2 regions of the Zhaonella formicivorans genome follow, and region 1 is predicted to be linked to the other one. Evidence: riboswitches for the same ligand, from Rfam matches in the RefSeq annotation. Region 1 holds a riboswitch; the other holds the start of a gene.
What was found. Region 1 has a riboswitch for tetrahydrofolate ahead of EYS13_RS10040 (folate family ECF transporter S component). Riboswitches for the same ligand answer to the same signal wherever they lie in the genome.

Region 1 (7,882 bases):
TCAGGATGTAATGCGCCTCTTTCCCAAAACAGTGCCCACCGGCCTCAAGTTTGGCACTGTCACAGTCATAGCGGAGATGCCGATTGAAGTGACCGCTTTCCGCCGGGAAGGCCGCTATCTTGACGGACGAAAGCCCTCTGAGGTCCGGTTGGGGGTGACGCTGCTGGAAGATCTCTCCCGGCGGGATTTCACTGTCAACGCTATTGCCTTCGATCCCGTCACCGGGCAATATGTCGATCCTTTCCGCGGGATGGAGGATTTAGCCAACGGACGGGTGAAAATTAAAACCGTGGGTGAACCTCACCGGGTTTTTCGGGATGATGCCTTGCGCCTCCTCAGGGCATTCAGCCTATTTGCCAAATTGCATTATCACGTTGCAGAAATTGATATTGCCGAAGATACTATAAGCGCCATTCGGCAGGAAGCAGAAAGCATCAGGAGGATTTCTGCCGAAAGAATTCAAATGGAACTGAATAAAATTATTACTTCTGCCATACCTCATATATGTTTGGAACGGATGGCAACAGTCGGACTTTTGCAGCAGATTTTACCGGAACTATATAACAGCAGAGGCATTGGGCAGCAAGGCTTGGGGGAAGATGCTTTTAATTACAGTTTAAGCGTAATGAGTTATACCAGCCCAAAGCTCGAACTGCGACTGGCCGCCCTGCTGCATAGGGCTGCTCATTTCCGGTGTTCGCCAACATCCGACTTCCAGGGGGTATGCTGTGCTGCGGAGAGCGCTGCACTAGCTAGAGACATTCTGGCCAGGCTGAAATACTCGAATCATACTATCGCCACAGTAACCCATCTGATAGCCAATCAGCTGTCCGCTTTCCCCGCTCGTATGCCTGAGGTGCGCAGGTTGGTAAGGAAAGTTGGCCAAGAGCACATCTCCGCTCTCCTGGAGTTGGAAAAGGCAAAGCTTCTTGCGGCAGGGGGCAGGGGATTAGAGGATTGGGAGCTGCTGGTCAAAAGAGTAGAGCAAGTGATGGCGAGCGGGGATGCCCTTACAGTTCAGGAACTGCAAATTAGAGGCAGTGATATTATTAAAACGCTGGGCATCGGTCCAGGCCCCGAAGTAGGACGGATTTTAAATCGACTGTTGGATATGGTGCTGGACAGGCCGCAGCTGAATGAGCGGGATGCGCTCCTGTCTATCGCTCAAAAACTAAAAGATGGTGAAGGAGACCGGAGGATGTAAAAACAAACTCTGGCCAAATACGCCGATGATACCTGAAAAGGCTTCCTGGTGGTAAGCCTCAGACCGTCGACAAACTCTTATCAGCCCGCATGTATTATGGAGCGGGACTGGTTTCCTCTAGGCTGGCGGCTTTGCCAAAGGTCAACGCGTAGGAGCTTATTAATTGGGGACATCCCTCAGCTAAAGCGAACAACATGCATAAGAGGTGTGTCCCCTGACCGCTGCTCGAAATAATACATGTGGGCTTTGTCTACAAGCTGAGGCTTCCTGGTGGAAGCCTTTGATGTTAAAACTTTATGGAGTATGAAGAAAACTGGTTGATCAACACCCGGTAGATGCCCATCACGATGTTCAAAGAAATAATTTGGATGGGGATGAGAATGAGTTCTTTTAAAATGCGCATTGGCAAAATGACTAAAAATGCTTTGCCGTATAAAATTTGCAGCCAGTAGGTGTTGATTACCGTGACTAACAGCGAAGTCACAGCCACTGCTATGCTGAGCTTAATGATTTTGTGGTTTTCATTTGCCTTAAACAGCCGGTAAATGATTACAGGCAGTGCGCCGCTTAAAGCGGTAGTCACTGTAAAGCCGGGAAACCATGGGCCGTAGGCGTGAAACTTTACCAGATAGCCCAGGATATCTGTCAAAGCCCCAACGATTGCCCCTGCTGCCGGACCAAATACAAAACCGGCAAGCATAATAGGTAAATAGGCAAACGTAATCTTCAAGCCGTTGATGCCTGCAATGGGAATCATAACCCCCAGCATGCTGAGGAGCACTGCAATTGCCAACAGCAGTGCTAAATGGGTTAAAACGTGAGCCTTTTTAAGCATGTCAATCTATCTCCTTTAATCTAGTTTCCAAAAGCACAGTCAAAAAAAACAAACAAACCTCCTTTCCCCCTTATTCGGCCAGCGCCACATAAGAGAGAAAGCAGGTTTCCTCTCCAATGCGACAGCGGACGCAGTATACCACCGCAAACAAATAATTGTTTTTCGTCCAAGGGCAACTTCCCATCCCTTTGGCACTTAACGCGGCATACCTACTCTGTCTTATTTTGACTGTATCTGTAGTATATGATAAAAAAGAATTTTTGTATAGAAAAAATTTTTATTATTCTAGTAAAATCAAGTGCTTAGTATTTTTCCTTTTTTCTAACTTTGCTGATGCAACGGAGATAGTCTTCACCAAGGTTAGCTATAGACTGACCCCTGAAAAAATAATATCATATAAAGAAAGAATATTAAGATAAGTGGTACCCCTTCAACCTTTCCAAACGCCACAAAACATTTGTCCCAATCTCTGCCTGGTTTTTTGTCCTAGAAATGGAGACAACAATTACAGGTAAAGCGGTAAAGCACCGGGGGTGGTAAATCGTGAAAAAGCAGGAAATAGTCTTTATCGCACCCTATGATAAGTTGGCTGGTCTGGTGGAAGAAGTTTGCTTGGAAATCAAACTGCCAGTTCGGGTGTTGGTAGGCAATCTGGAGGAAGGAGTCCGGGTAGCCCGGCAAGTGGTAGGGGAAGGGGCCGAGGTGATTATCAGCAGGGGTGGCACAGCTTCCCTGATTATGCAGGCAGTAGATGTCCCCGTAGTGGAAGTGCATGTCACCAGCTTTGATATTCTCAACTGCTTCTCCCAACTACAAAACCTTACCGGTACAATAGGATTGGTGGGGTTTGGCAACGTGGTTTACGGGTGTGAAAATATCGGCCGCATTTTCGGGTTGAAGCTAAAACAGCTGACCATAGGTTGTATAGACGAAGCAGAGGCTAAAGTGGCCGAAGCAGCTCAAGCCGGCATTAGGCATATTATCGGCGATACTATTGCGGTTAATAAGGCGCGGGAATTGGGCTTAAACGGTTATTTGGTGGAATCGGGAAAAGAAGCGATTGCCAAAGCTGTTTTTGAAGCACAGCGGGTGGCGCTGGTGCGCCGCCAGGAGCGGGAAAAAGCTGAGCGCATCAAAATTATCCTGGACAGCATCAATGATGGTTTGATAGCTATCGACGAACAGGAAAGGATTACGATGATCAATCCTGCAGCGGAGCGGATTTTCGGCTTGCGGACTGACCAGGTTATCGGTAAGCAGGTTAAGGATGTGATTCCTAATACCAAATTACCGGAGATCCTGAAATCGGGCGAAGCGGAAGTGGGTGAAATCCAAGATATCGGCAGTACCAGGATCGCCACCAGCCGCATCCCGATTATGGTAAAAAATGAGGTTGTAGGGGCTATTGCCACCTTTCAAGATATTACGGAGTTGCAGCACTATGAACAAATTATCAGGAGCAAACTGCACAAAAAAGGGTTGGTGGCCAGGACTAAGCTTGAACAAATTATAACTGCCAGCCCCTTGATGCAAGATACCCTGGCTAAAGCCCGGAAATTCGCAGCAGTAGAATCTACTGTGCTGATTACGGGTGAGTCTGGAACGGGTAAAGAACTCATCGCCCAGGGTATCCACAATGCCAGCCAGCGTAAGAACGGGCCTTTTGTAGCTGTCAATTGCGCTGCCATGCCCGAGAATTTACTTGAGAGCGAACTTTTTGGTTATGAGGAGGGCGCTTTTACGGGAGCCCGCAAAGGGGGCAAACAGGGATTGTTTGAACTGGCCCACAAAGGGACCTTATTCCTGGATGAAATTGGTGAAATGCCGTTGGCTTTACAGTCCCGCTTGCTGCGTGTGCTGCAGGAAAAGGAAGTGATGCGCCTTGGAGCCGATTATCTCATCCCTGTGGATGTACGCGTTGTTGCAGCTACCAATCGCGATCTCTATGAATCAGTAGCCGAAGGAAATTTCCGCCAGGACCTTTTTTACCGTTTAAACATTTTGAATTTGCAGTTACCCAGTTTGCGGGAGCGAAAAGGGGACATACCGGTACTGGCTAAGTATTTCCTGAACAAATTTCAGCACCTGAATCCGCTGGTTACAGGTTTTGCTCCCGAGGCTTTGGAGGTTTTGAGCAACTATGCGTACCCGGGCAATGTCCGGGAACTGGAAAACATGGTGGAGAAGTTGGTTATCCTGAGTGCTGAAGAAATAATCAGCGCTGCTGCTGTTGAGAATGTGCTGGCAGAAATCCCCTGGCGTTCGAGCAGGATATCAGGGCAGATCATGCTGGAAGGGACATTGCAGGAGATAGAATCCCGCATAATTCTCCAAGTGTGGGAAGAGGAACACCATAATCAAAGCGCAGCGGCCAGGCGTCTGGGCATTGATCGCTCTACCCTGTGGCGCAAGCTGCAACAATTAGGTGTTGCATAATCAAACAGGTGTTGCATATTGCAACACCTGATTTATTTTTACTTTCTGAATACTTTAGCTAATCAGGAGATTTGAGCCGCGTAAATAAAGCCTCCAAATAATTTTTATTTTTAGTTCTGTTATGGCATGATTTTTGCTATGCAGAACGGCGGGAGGTGGAAAATTTGAGTAGACAAGCAGTTGTGGCCAATGCCAAGGACAATGTGGCGACAGCCGTGGCTGACATCGCAGCTGGAACAAAGGTTACGCTGGACGTGGCCGGTAAAACAGTTGAGCTAGTTGTCAGCGATGCAGTGCCTTTCGCTCACAAGTTTGCCTTGACAGCTATTGAGGCAGGGACCGACGTCATCAAATATGGCGAAAGTATCGGCCAGGCTACGGTAAATATTGCTCCAGGGCAATACGTGCACATTCATAACGTAGAAAGCAAAAGAGGCCGTGGGGACTGGGACAAGGAGGAGAAAAATTAGTATGAAATTCTTAGGTTATAGACGTGGCAATGGTCAGGTAGGAATTCGCAATCATGTAATTATTTTACCTTCGACAGTATGCGCCAGTGAAACGGCTGTCAAGATAGCCGCCCAGGTAGGAGGGACTGTAGCATTGCCACACCAGCACGGGTGCTGTCAAATCGGCGCAGACCATGAGCAGACAGTTCGAACCCTTATTGGTTTGGGGAAAAACCCCAATGTGGCTGCCTGCTTGGTAGTAGGCCTAGGGTGTGAAGGGGTGCCTGCCAAGGAGGTGGCTGAAGCTATTGCTTCTACCGGAAAGCCCACAGAGGTAATCACCATTCAGGAGTGCCGGGGTACCCTACGTACCATTGAACAAGGGGTGCGCATCGCCCGTAAAATGGTCCAGGAAGTAGCCACGTACCAGCGTGAAGAAATTGATGTATCAGAACTGGTCTTAGGGATTGAATGTGGAGGTTCTGATGCCACCAGTGGCATTGCTGCCAACCCGGCAGTGGGACATGCCTCTGACCTGCTCCTGGCAGCAGGAGGCACAGCTATGCTGTCGGAGACTACTGAGCTAATCGGGGCAGAACATGTCTTGGCTCGCAGGGCAGTTACCCCGGAAGTGGGCGAGAAGCTCCTGGAGATTGTCCGGAGATGCGAGGAACGGGCAAAGAGCCTGGGTGTTGATATTCGCGGCGGCCAGCCCACACCGGGTAACATTCAGGGCGGGGTGATCACTATCGAAGAGAAATCCCTGGGGTGTATTTATAAGGCCGGGACTGCCCCCATCCAGGGCGTGCTGGAATACGGGGAAATCCCGCAAGGCAAGGGTTTCTATGTGATGGACACTCCCGGACAAGATATAGAAAGTATCACCGGAATGCTGGCCGGTGGAGCACAGATCATTTTGTTTACAACCGGCAGGGGTACCCCCACGGGTTCGCCGATTGCTCCTGTTATCAAAGTAACGGGGAATGCTAATACTTTTGAGATTCTGGAGGATAACATAGATTTAAGCGCTGCCGGGATTGTTGCCGGTACAGCAACAATTCAGGAGGTAGGCGAGAAGATTTTTGCAGAGCTACTGGCCGTAGCAGGCGGCAAGCCTACCAAAGCGGAGATTTTGGGACATCACGAATTCGGCATCTACAAAATTGCTCCTACATTTTAATTAAGTTGGACAAAGGAACACTTTGCAATCTTATTAAGCTAGGAGGAGAATTATGAAGATAAAGCAAGCCATTGAACGGGTTCCAGGCGGAATGATGGTTGTGCCGCTCTTGTTGGGGGCGTTAATTAACACTGTGGCGCCAGCCTCTCTGGAAATCGGGGGATTTACCACTGCCCTCTTCAAGAAAGGCGCATTACCCCTAATCGGATTGTTCCTCTTTTGTATGGGCGCCCAGCTGCGCTTTTCGGCAGCTCCTAAAGCCCTGAAAAAAGGTGTGGTCATCACTTTATCCAAATATGCAATTGGGGTAGCTATCGGGTTGGGTGTTGCCAAATTTATGGGTCCAAACGGACTGTTCGGGTTAGTGCCATTAGCAATTATTGCCGGTATGACCAACTCCAACGGAGGCATGTATGTAGCTTTGACTGGGGAATATGGCGACAGTACTGACGTAGGAGCCGTGTCTATTTTATCTTTGAATGACGGTCCCTTCTTCACCATGATGGCATTAGGCGCTTCCGGCTTGGCCAATATCCCCTTTATGGCTTTTGTAGCGGTATTGGTGCCAATTGCTATAGGTATGATTCTGGGTAACCTGGACGAAGAAATGCGTAAATTTTTGGCGCAAGGGGAACGTTTACTCATTCCTTTTTTTGCCTTTGCTTTAGGAGCTGGTTTAGATTTTGCAACCGTCTTTCAAGCTGGTTTCCCAGGAATACTGCTGGGTGTGATGACCGCAGTTCTTACCGGCTTTGGCGGTATGTTTTTCCTCCGTTTGACCGGGGAAAAGAATGTAATTGCCGGAGCTGCTGAGGCTTCTACTGCCGGAAATGCTGTAGCTACTCCTGCCGCCATTGCTGCGGTAGACCCATCCTATGCCGCGATTGCCGGTATTGCTACGGCCCAGGTAGCTGCTTCCACTATCACCACGGCAATCCTTTGTCCTCTTTTGGTGGTAATGGTGGACCGCTGGCAAAAGAGCCGGGGCATCTTGCCCAAGCAGCTTGAATCAGAAGCCTCTGCTCTATAAGACAAAAAGAAGGCCAGTCCTGGACTGGTCTTCAAAATTTGAGGTGACAACATGGTTAGGATTGGCATTATCGCCGATGACTTGACAGGAGCCAACGATACAGGAGTACAGTTTACTAAATACGGGCTGACAACTGCAGTTTATTTCTCCCCCAAAGGACTGGCCAACCAGGAACTGGCCGATCTGGCGGTGGTGGATACTGACAGCCGTTCGCTCCCGGCAGATGAGGCGTACCGGGTCGTTCGTGAAGCTGCCAGGGTAATGCGGGAACAGGGATACAATATTATCTATAAAAAGGTAGACTCTACTTTAAGGGGTAACCTGGGGGCAGAAATCGATGCTGTGCTGGATGAGTTTGCTTTCCCCCTGGCGGTAATTGCCCCCGCTTATCCGAAAAACGGGAGGGAAACTCTAAACGGGCATCACTACCTGCACCATGTGCTGCTGCACCTGACGGAAATCAGCCGGGATGCTAAATTTCCTGTCACTAAATCCTCCATCGGGGAGATTTTGCAAGAGCAGTCCCGCCGTTCAGCTGGATTGATCTCCCTGGAGCATATCCGCAGTGGAGCGGAAGCCGTTATTCGGCAGGCGCAAAAGCTTTACGAAAAGGGGTATCAGCTTCTGGTGTGCGATGCACAGAAGGATGAAGATTTGTCGGTTGTCGCAGAGGCAATGGCAACCTGGCCTGGCAGGATCCTCTGGGTTGGCTCGGCGGGTCTGGCTGATTTTTTGCCAGCCCAGGTAG
Region 2 (7,882 bases), 270 kb from region 1:
GATGGCCTAAATCGTTTAATTCCCCTAATCTGGACATGACCAGTATGTTTTGTTCAGGGGTTTTGCCAAACCCAATTCCTGGATCCAGAATAATTTTTTCCCGCTTTATTCCTGCAGCAGTTCCCAGCTGTATGGATTTTCGGAAAAACTTACAGATTTCTTCTATAATGTCTCCCTGATACTCTGTCCCCTTTTGGTTATGCATAACAATGACTGGGACGCCGTATTTAGCTACCACCGAAGCCATTTCAGGGTCTTTTTGCATTCCCCACACGTCATTAATCATATGGGCTCCAGCGCGAAGTGCTTCTTCTGCCACTTCGGATTTATAAGTATCTACTGAAATGGGGACATCTATTTCTTTGACCAATCTCTGCACTACCGGCAAAACTCTTTTTAATTCTTCTTCAGCACTAACTTCATGGGCCCCCGGTCTGGTGGATTCTCCTCCTACATCTATTATGTCAGCTCCTTCTGCAACCATTTTTTTCGCCTGTTTCACTGCTTTTTCTAAATCTATAAACTTTCCTCCATCGGAAAAAGAATCGGGAGTGACATTTAAAATCCCCATAATGTAAGTGCGTTTACCCAGACTCAATTCATACCGTCCACACATTAAATCTATCCTGCGGTGCAAATTTAACTTAATATTTCTCATACTCATCACTGTCTCCCAAAATTAATTAAGGACATAGCTTCAGCCCTTGCTTTGGCATCTTTTTTAAATACTCCCCTAACCGCTGAGGTCACAGTTTTGGAGCCTGGTTTTTTTACTCCTCTCATAGTCATGCACATATGCTCTGCTTCCACTACTACGATTACTCCGTAGGGCTCCAATTTCTCCACCAAAGTATCGGCAATAGTTGAAGTAAGCCTTTCCTGGAGCTGGGGCCTTCGGGCAATAGTTTCCACCACTCTTGCTAACTTGCTGAGCCCGGTTAACTTTCCCCCTTTAGGCAAATATCCCACATGGGCCAGACCAAAAAAAGGTACCAGGTGGTGCTCGCACATTGAATAGAATGGAATATCTTTCACTAAAACCAGTTCTTCATGCTGCTCTTCTTGAAAGTAAATTTCCAAATGCTTTCCCGGGTCTTCTTTCAACCCTGAAAAAATTTCTTCATACATCCTTGCTATACGCTTTGGAGTATCAACCAAACCTTCCCTGTCAGGATCTTCACCAATAGCTTCCAAAATTTCTCGCACAGCCTGCTCAATTCTTTCCTTGTCCACTGCTACGCCTCTTTTCCCTGTTTAATTTAATGGAAATTCTCCTCTCTCCCAATGCTCTAAAATGCCACCAAAGGGTTTTAAAACATAAGTTAAAATATCCTCCAAAATTGCAATTTTCCGGTCCAAAGCTTGCTCCGCAAGAAAACTTGTGCATAATTGAAAAAGCTCTTGGTCAGTTTTACTGATTGAGTCCAGCACTTTTTTATCTTTGGGCACCCAGATGTTATTCAATTTAAAATAGGAAACTAACACTTCTTTGAAAAGGTTATTAGCCAGAAAAGCAGAATTAATTGGGTCACATCTTCTGTTCATGAGATCTACCCAGGACTGGTATAAACTAAACCTGAGACAGCGGATTTCAGTTTTTTCCAAAGCTCTTGGTCCCAGGCTGTATATCCTGGCAGCATTTTTTAAAATATCGTCCAGCTCATCTCCTCTTTTAAAAATAATTTTGTAGTGAGCAAGAGCACTGAGCAACCAGGGCCATTTTTCCTTCAAGCCGGCCTTTAATAAATCCAGCGAAATATACGATAGATCGAACTTAACGTTTTCTATTTCGTATACTTCCCTCTCATAGCTATGACTTTTTGCAGTAATTACTAAAAAGTCCAAATCATTTAAATGCTGAAGTTCATCCTCGCCTGCTCTTGCCCCGGCACCAATCAAGAGTATGCCCTGTACCTCCTCTTGCCCCATAAGTTTTTTAACCTCTTTTCCAAATACTTCGTCAACTGTCATTGGCCGCACCCGAAAAAGCAAGGTAATATCGATTGAAATAAAAAAATAAACACCTTTTTAGTACATACGTAGAGTACCTCTACAAATGTAACAAAAAGATGTCTTTTACATAAGTAGCGGACGCAGTATCATATCGCGGGTTAACCCTTCGTTTAAAGGCAACATCCCATCCTTTAACACTTAACGTATGATACCTACTCTACTTTATTATTTTTCCTTGATTATACAACTGCCAATAATAACTTGTCAAATTTAACTCAATTTTGTCAGCTGCCATTTTGTAAAATCACGTCTTCTTCAGTTACTGCAACATGCGGTGTGTCTTTTATCAAAACTGTGAGCTCAGTTTTGGCGGTGGAGGTGTTAAGATTCATTGAAGAAGAGCTATCCCCCGATTGCCTGGTGAATTTGATGGACCAGTACTCCCCGGCCCATGACGTCTACGAATACGAAGAAATAGCGAAAAGACTGAGCGCCGCTGAATTTAAGGAAGCGCTGCATTTCGCCAAGAAGTTGGATTTAAGGTCAACAGATTAAAATTATAAGTTGATCTATCTTTTATTTATAGCCTGGTTCGGGGCTAACAAGCGCGGACTTCGGCTAATATACCGCTTATACAGATACGATACCACAGCGGCTACCGGCTGCTGAAAGATCATGGCCAGTGTTATGGGCACTGCTACCGCAGGCGGAAAATATGCTAAAGCCAGGAGTGAACCAAAGCTGATATTCCTCATGCCCACATTGTAAATCATAGCTGAAATAATGTCAGAACGGCGTTCCTTTACCGCAAATGAACCTAAGTAGCCTAAAAAATAGCCACTCACTACAAGTAGTAAAACAACCAGCAACAATTTAATCAAGGAAATGTTCCAATTTATTTCTGAAGCAACCATGGCGGCATTAAGCAAAATAACTAAAAAAAGTGCCGCTTTGGAGGTGAATCCGCCAACCGACTTACTAAAATCAGCGAACCTTCCCTTTGTAAAATCATTTACCAGCATGCCTGCCACGCTTGGGATCGTTACCATAAACAGCAACCGCCAAACCAGATCCCCATAATCGATATGGATCACTTGTCCAACCGCCAGAAGAAAAAAAGTTGGAAGTATAACCGGAACAACTAATGTGTCCAAGGTTACCACCACCAGGGCCAGGGGAACACTCCCCTCAGTCAGCGATGTCCAAATGATGGAAGTCACTGCAACAGGAATGCTGGAACTAATTAGGAAACCTAAGCGCATCAACGGGTCATGGGGATAAAAAATTAACCCTACTATCCAAGCTACTATGGGAGCACCACCGTGGATTAAAAATAACATCCATAAGGGGGTCCATGGCTTGTTTAAAACTTTAATAAATTCTTTAAAACTTGTTCCGAGAGCGGTAACAAATGTCATATACGCAAATAGCCCTATTGCAACTTTTGTTATTACAGGCGATTTGGGAAGAGATAGATTAAACCCTAGCAGCAACGCCGATAGCACGACATAAAACATGCGTTTGCCAAGCCAATTGTTCCAAGTGGTGAAAGTTTGCAGCATAACGTGCCTCCGCTTGTCTCCATATTATCCGCTTAAGGCGCAAAGTAGTTGTATTAATTGTTGCTGTATGAAACACTTCGCATCACCATAGCTTTAATCATATCCAAATTGAAACATTAATTCAATACCTTGCGTTCCCAGTGACTTACAAATATACCTGCACCATTACGTTCAAAACTCCCGGTAAGAGCAGTAAAGAAAAAACACACCGCGACATCCTGTTTTAGAGTGCAGGATATTTCGGTGTGCCGGTATCCACTACCTTATTGATCCCAACCCAAGCTTCTTGTGCAGATTTTCCAATGCAATTTTTTTAAGAGTTTCTTTGTCCGGTCCAAAAATTATCACCGTCATATTCAGATTAAATCTTGTAATAATGGACTCTTGCCAACCGGGTGAAGAATTAATATTAACTTCTTTTCCCGTTGAGGCCAGCCACAAATTCAATGTTGATTCACTTGAAGTAAAAGTTTTTATGTGGCCTATGAAGTAATGATTTTCTGCCGCCCATTGAATTAAGTCTTTAACCCAGGCTGCTAAGCAGTTGGTCAGCTCGCTGCCTGAAATTCCTTTCTCAAGTTGAAGCGCAAGAGAATGAGAAAAAACTCCTGGCTCTTCGTTCGAATTCTCATGTGAATGTCGGCATGTATGGCCGCTATTTTCAGCACTATTCATTGATCCCCACCACCTTCTCCCAAACACTGTCTTCTACATTTTGATTGGCAGATACTTTATGGATTTGAGCCTTGGGATTAAGTTCCGTTACACGGTTTTTTACATATGTTAATTGTTCTTCTGTTACCAGATCTGTTTTATTAATAATTATAATATCCCCATCAGTTACCTGCGTCTTTGCAAGTACGGGAGTCGCAGCATAATACTCCTCCCAACGTTGGGAATCTACAACAGTAATTGTTACAGCATTATCTATACTCTTGCTATGTCTACCAATAGTGTTTAAAATTTTACCGGGATAAGCCAATCCGGTGGACTCCACAATGACCCATTTGGGATTAATTTTTTCTGCTATATCATTTAAGGCAAGTGTTAAACTAGCGGTCAGTTGACAGCAGATGCACCCTGCAAACATTTCTTTTACAGTAAAGCCGCTGGTTTCTATCACTTTATTATCAATCCCTATCTCCCCAACTTCGTTTTCAATTATAACCAGCTCAGTTTTTTTGGCTCCTTCCTTTTTCACCAGGAAATGGGCCAGGGAAAGTATTAAACTTGTTTTTCCCGAACCGAAAAAACCCCCAAAGAGTATTAAATTCACCTGGAACACCAACCTTTCGTGCAAAGGGATTAACCTGATTCTAAGTAAATTTCCTTTCTTTTATCTTAAGTCCTGTGTAAGATCTCCCATTCGGTTGTACTTTCTAGCAAATAACAAATCCCTAATAATCTTGCACACAAGAAAACCGCTCTTTTCCGGTCAGGAAAAATGAGCGGCAATCGTTTTTTACTGTGCAAAAAGGGCTTCGGAAATTACCGAAACCCTTGCTTTCTTTTTGGTGGAGATAAGGGGAGTCGAACCCCTGACCTCTTGAATGCCATTCAAGCGCTCTCCCAACTGAGCTATATCCCCTTATTTACTTTGTTCGTGTCACCGACAAAATGTATTGTAGCATATACTGCATGGCAATGCAAGTGCAAAATTGACGTAAATTTTTACCGCATAAGAGCAAGACCGTTAGCGGTTTGAAACCCGCTAGCGGCCTACGCTTTTTAGCTACAAACTTCCAGGGCTGTTAACGCATAAATTTGGGCTGCTTTAAAGAGCTGCTCTGTTTCGACAAACTCCACGGCAGCATGGGCCTGAGCGATGTCCCCGGGACCAAAAACCACAGTTGGTATTCCTGCCCTGGATAAGTGGGCACCGTCAGTCCAGTAGACTACTCCTTTCACCACAGGCTCTTTGCCAAGTTGTTGGCGCACCGCATGGCCCAGAGCCAGTACCAACGGGTGATCCGACTCTATCTCCATGGGCCCCCTGCCCAAGGTCTCCGGCTGCTGGATGATTTTCGCCTCCAGCTCCGGATCCTCTGCGTGCAGCCCATCGATGACAGCCTGCAATTCGCTAAGCACCTCTTCCAAGGTTTCTCCCGGAATCCAACGGCGGTCCAGGGAAAACCAGCAGGAGTCAGGTACAATATTGTTCAGCACTCCCCCCTCAATACGACCGATATTAATAGTCGGAGAACCCACCAAGGGGTGAATACGCTGCTTCAGCCGGGGTACCACCCCTGTCTCGATGGCCTGGATGATTTTGGCAGCCTTGGAAATAGCATTGATCCCGTTTTGCGGCACACTGCCATGGGCTGCTTTGCCTCTGACCTCAATTTTTAACCACTCCATGCCCTTATGGGCAGCAGCTATCTCCAGGTTAGTAGCTTCACCAATAATGGCCATATCAGTCTTGATGCCTTTTTCTACCAGAGCCCTGGCACCTTCACTGGTATTGGGCGACTCCTCGCCAACAACCCCGGCAAAGCGCACATCCCCGGAAAGCTGCACGCCGGCCCGTTTTAAGGCAGCCATAGCAACCAACATGGCTGCTACTCCACCCTTCATGTCTGCAGCGCCCCGCCCGTAAATTTTGCCTTCGGCGAGATAGGCCTCGAAAGGTTCAATTTCCATGTTGTGGGGAGGCACCGTATCTATATGGCCACAAAAAAGCAGGCTCCTTCCTCCTGCTTTTCCAGGCAGGGCAGCGTAGACATTGCTCCGTTCTTCGAAGATTTCCTCCGTCGCGGCAGTGATGCCTTCCCTCTGCAAAAAATCTGCAATAAACCGGGCTACCTTAGTTTCCACTCCAGGAACGCCATAGTAGCTGGGAATCCGGACTAATTCCTGGGTTAGCGCTACGACCTCCTCCCTTTTAATCTCCTGCAAAACCCGCTGCTGTAAATCCACTTTCTCCACTCCTATACATGTCATGTAATCTAAATGTTAGTCGCAGCTACCAGCTATCGCTGACGGCTGCAGGCTGATGGCTGATAGCCTGCGGCCAGCCTTACCCAAACAATTTCCTGCCTAGCCAAGTATGCTGTATTTGCACTGCTTGTGCCGGACATAATTCTTGGCAGCAATAACACCGGATGCACCGTGCCAGGTCAACCTCCGGCCTGTGGTCTACGAGCTTCACTGCTTGAGGGGGACAGTTTTGTACACAATCACCGCAACCGACGCACAGTTCATGAATGAATACCGGCTTAGGCCGTAAAGCTTTTTCTAAAGGCGCAGCGAGAAAATCCGGGAGGTTGGCTCCCAGTAATCCCTTATCTGCCTTAAAGGTAGCCAGCGGGAGTTTAAAATCCTTTACTATGGGCCATTCTTTTTTAGCCAGTCCCAAAAGCTGAAACTTGTCGCTGCTTCCGGCAGTTAAACCCCTATCCATGGCACAGGCAATTACGGGAACTTGCTGCGGAACCACACCTACTAACTCGCTGCCGACTACATCCAGGGCAAAAGGATCGGCGCTGGCTAAAATAACGCCAACGGGACGGGGCCTACCGCCTGTAGGCCCTTCACCTTCCATGCAAACTACCGCATCCAAAATGCTCAGCCTGGGTTTAACACACAGCGCTATATCAACCAGAATTTCCGCAAAATCCTTAATTCGCGGCATTTTAACGTGGTACTCCGCTTTGACTAAGCCGGGGACCGCACCAAACATATTTTTTACAGCTCCCGTCAACAGTGTCAACCCGTGAGTTTTCAGCTTAGGCAGGGAAATCACAACATCTGCTTTTAACACAGCCTCCATTACCCTTAAACTTTTGATGATTTTGCCTTCGGGGCAGGGAACGGTGGCTTCGGAGGTGTTAAAGTTGAGCTCTGCCCCCGTCCGTTCGGCCACCGCTGTTATGCCACATTTGTCGTAAGCCCTCTGCAGCATTTTAGAGTTAAAAGGACCTCCGGGGCTGTCGGCGAGAATGACTTTGGCCCCTGCCGCCTGGAGTATCCGTACAACCCATTCCAGGATTACCGGGTTGGTAGTTGCGGCGTGCTCCGGACTTTTGGGCATAACCAAGTTCAATTTTACCAGGACTTGTTGCCCAGGCTTAACTATGCTCTCTATTCCGCCCAGCAAACCCAGCGCTTCTTCCAGGCTCTGGCGAACCTGCACAGGCCGGTAATCAGGGCAATTGACCACTGCTACGCTTGGCTGCAATGTATCCTCTACTCCTCGGCCCCAAAATATAGTACTCCTTGATGAGATTCAGCTTAACCTTCTTCACAACAATTGTCAAATGTTTGCTGTCCTGAAAACTCTTGCATTTATGTTGTAACACTCCCACAGCTTGAATTCATACTGTCTTTTTATTTGTTGCCATTTTCAAGATACTCTTGCTAAAAATGTA

Region 2: linked by a shared signal. The riboswitch ahead of EYS13_RS08715 (hypothetical protein) and the one ahead of EYS13_RS10040 (folate family ECF transporter S component) in region 1 are both predicted to bind tetrahydrofolate.

Annotation. Positions count from the first base shown of each region.
Region 1 covers NZ_CP085524.1:2,030,129-2,038,010, reverse strand. Annotated here, with positions in the region: gene EYS13_RS10045 (CCA tRNA nucleotidyltransferase) at 1-1,204, shown strand, start outside; gene EYS13_RS10040 (folate family ECF transporter S component) at 1,491-2,039, opposite strand; THF riboswitch at 2,160-2,258, opposite strand; gene EYS13_RS10035 (sigma-54-dependent Fis family transcriptional regulator) at 2,583-4,475, shown strand; gene EYS13_RS10030 (UxaA family hydrolase) at 4,640-4,945, shown strand; gene EYS13_RS10025 (UxaA family hydrolase) at 4,947-6,104, shown strand; gene EYS13_RS10020 (2-keto-3-deoxygluconate permease) at 6,157-7,134, shown strand; gene EYS13_RS10015 (four-carbon acid sugar kinase family protein) at 7,186-7,882, shown strand, end outside.
Region 2 covers NZ_CP085524.1:1,757,448-1,765,329, forward strand. Annotated here, with positions in the region: gene folP (dihydropteroate synthase) at 1-658, opposite strand, end outside; gene folE (GTP cyclohydrolase I FolE) at 664-1,233, opposite strand; gene EYS13_RS08715 (hypothetical protein) at 1,255-1,971, opposite strand; THF riboswitch at 2,084-2,175, opposite strand; gene EYS13_RS08720 (hypothetical protein) at 2,332-2,508, shown strand; gene EYS13_RS08725 (bile acid:sodium symporter family protein) at 2,523-3,515, opposite strand; gene EYS13_RS08730 (hypothetical protein) at 3,774-4,190, opposite strand; gene EYS13_RS08735 (CobW family GTP-binding protein) at 4,183-4,791, opposite strand; tRNA gene EYS13_RS08740 (tRNA-Ala) at 5,028-5,103, opposite strand; gene EYS13_RS08745 (M20 family metallopeptidase) at 5,244-6,431, opposite strand; gene EYS13_RS08750 (DUF362 domain-containing protein) at 6,532-7,692, opposite strand.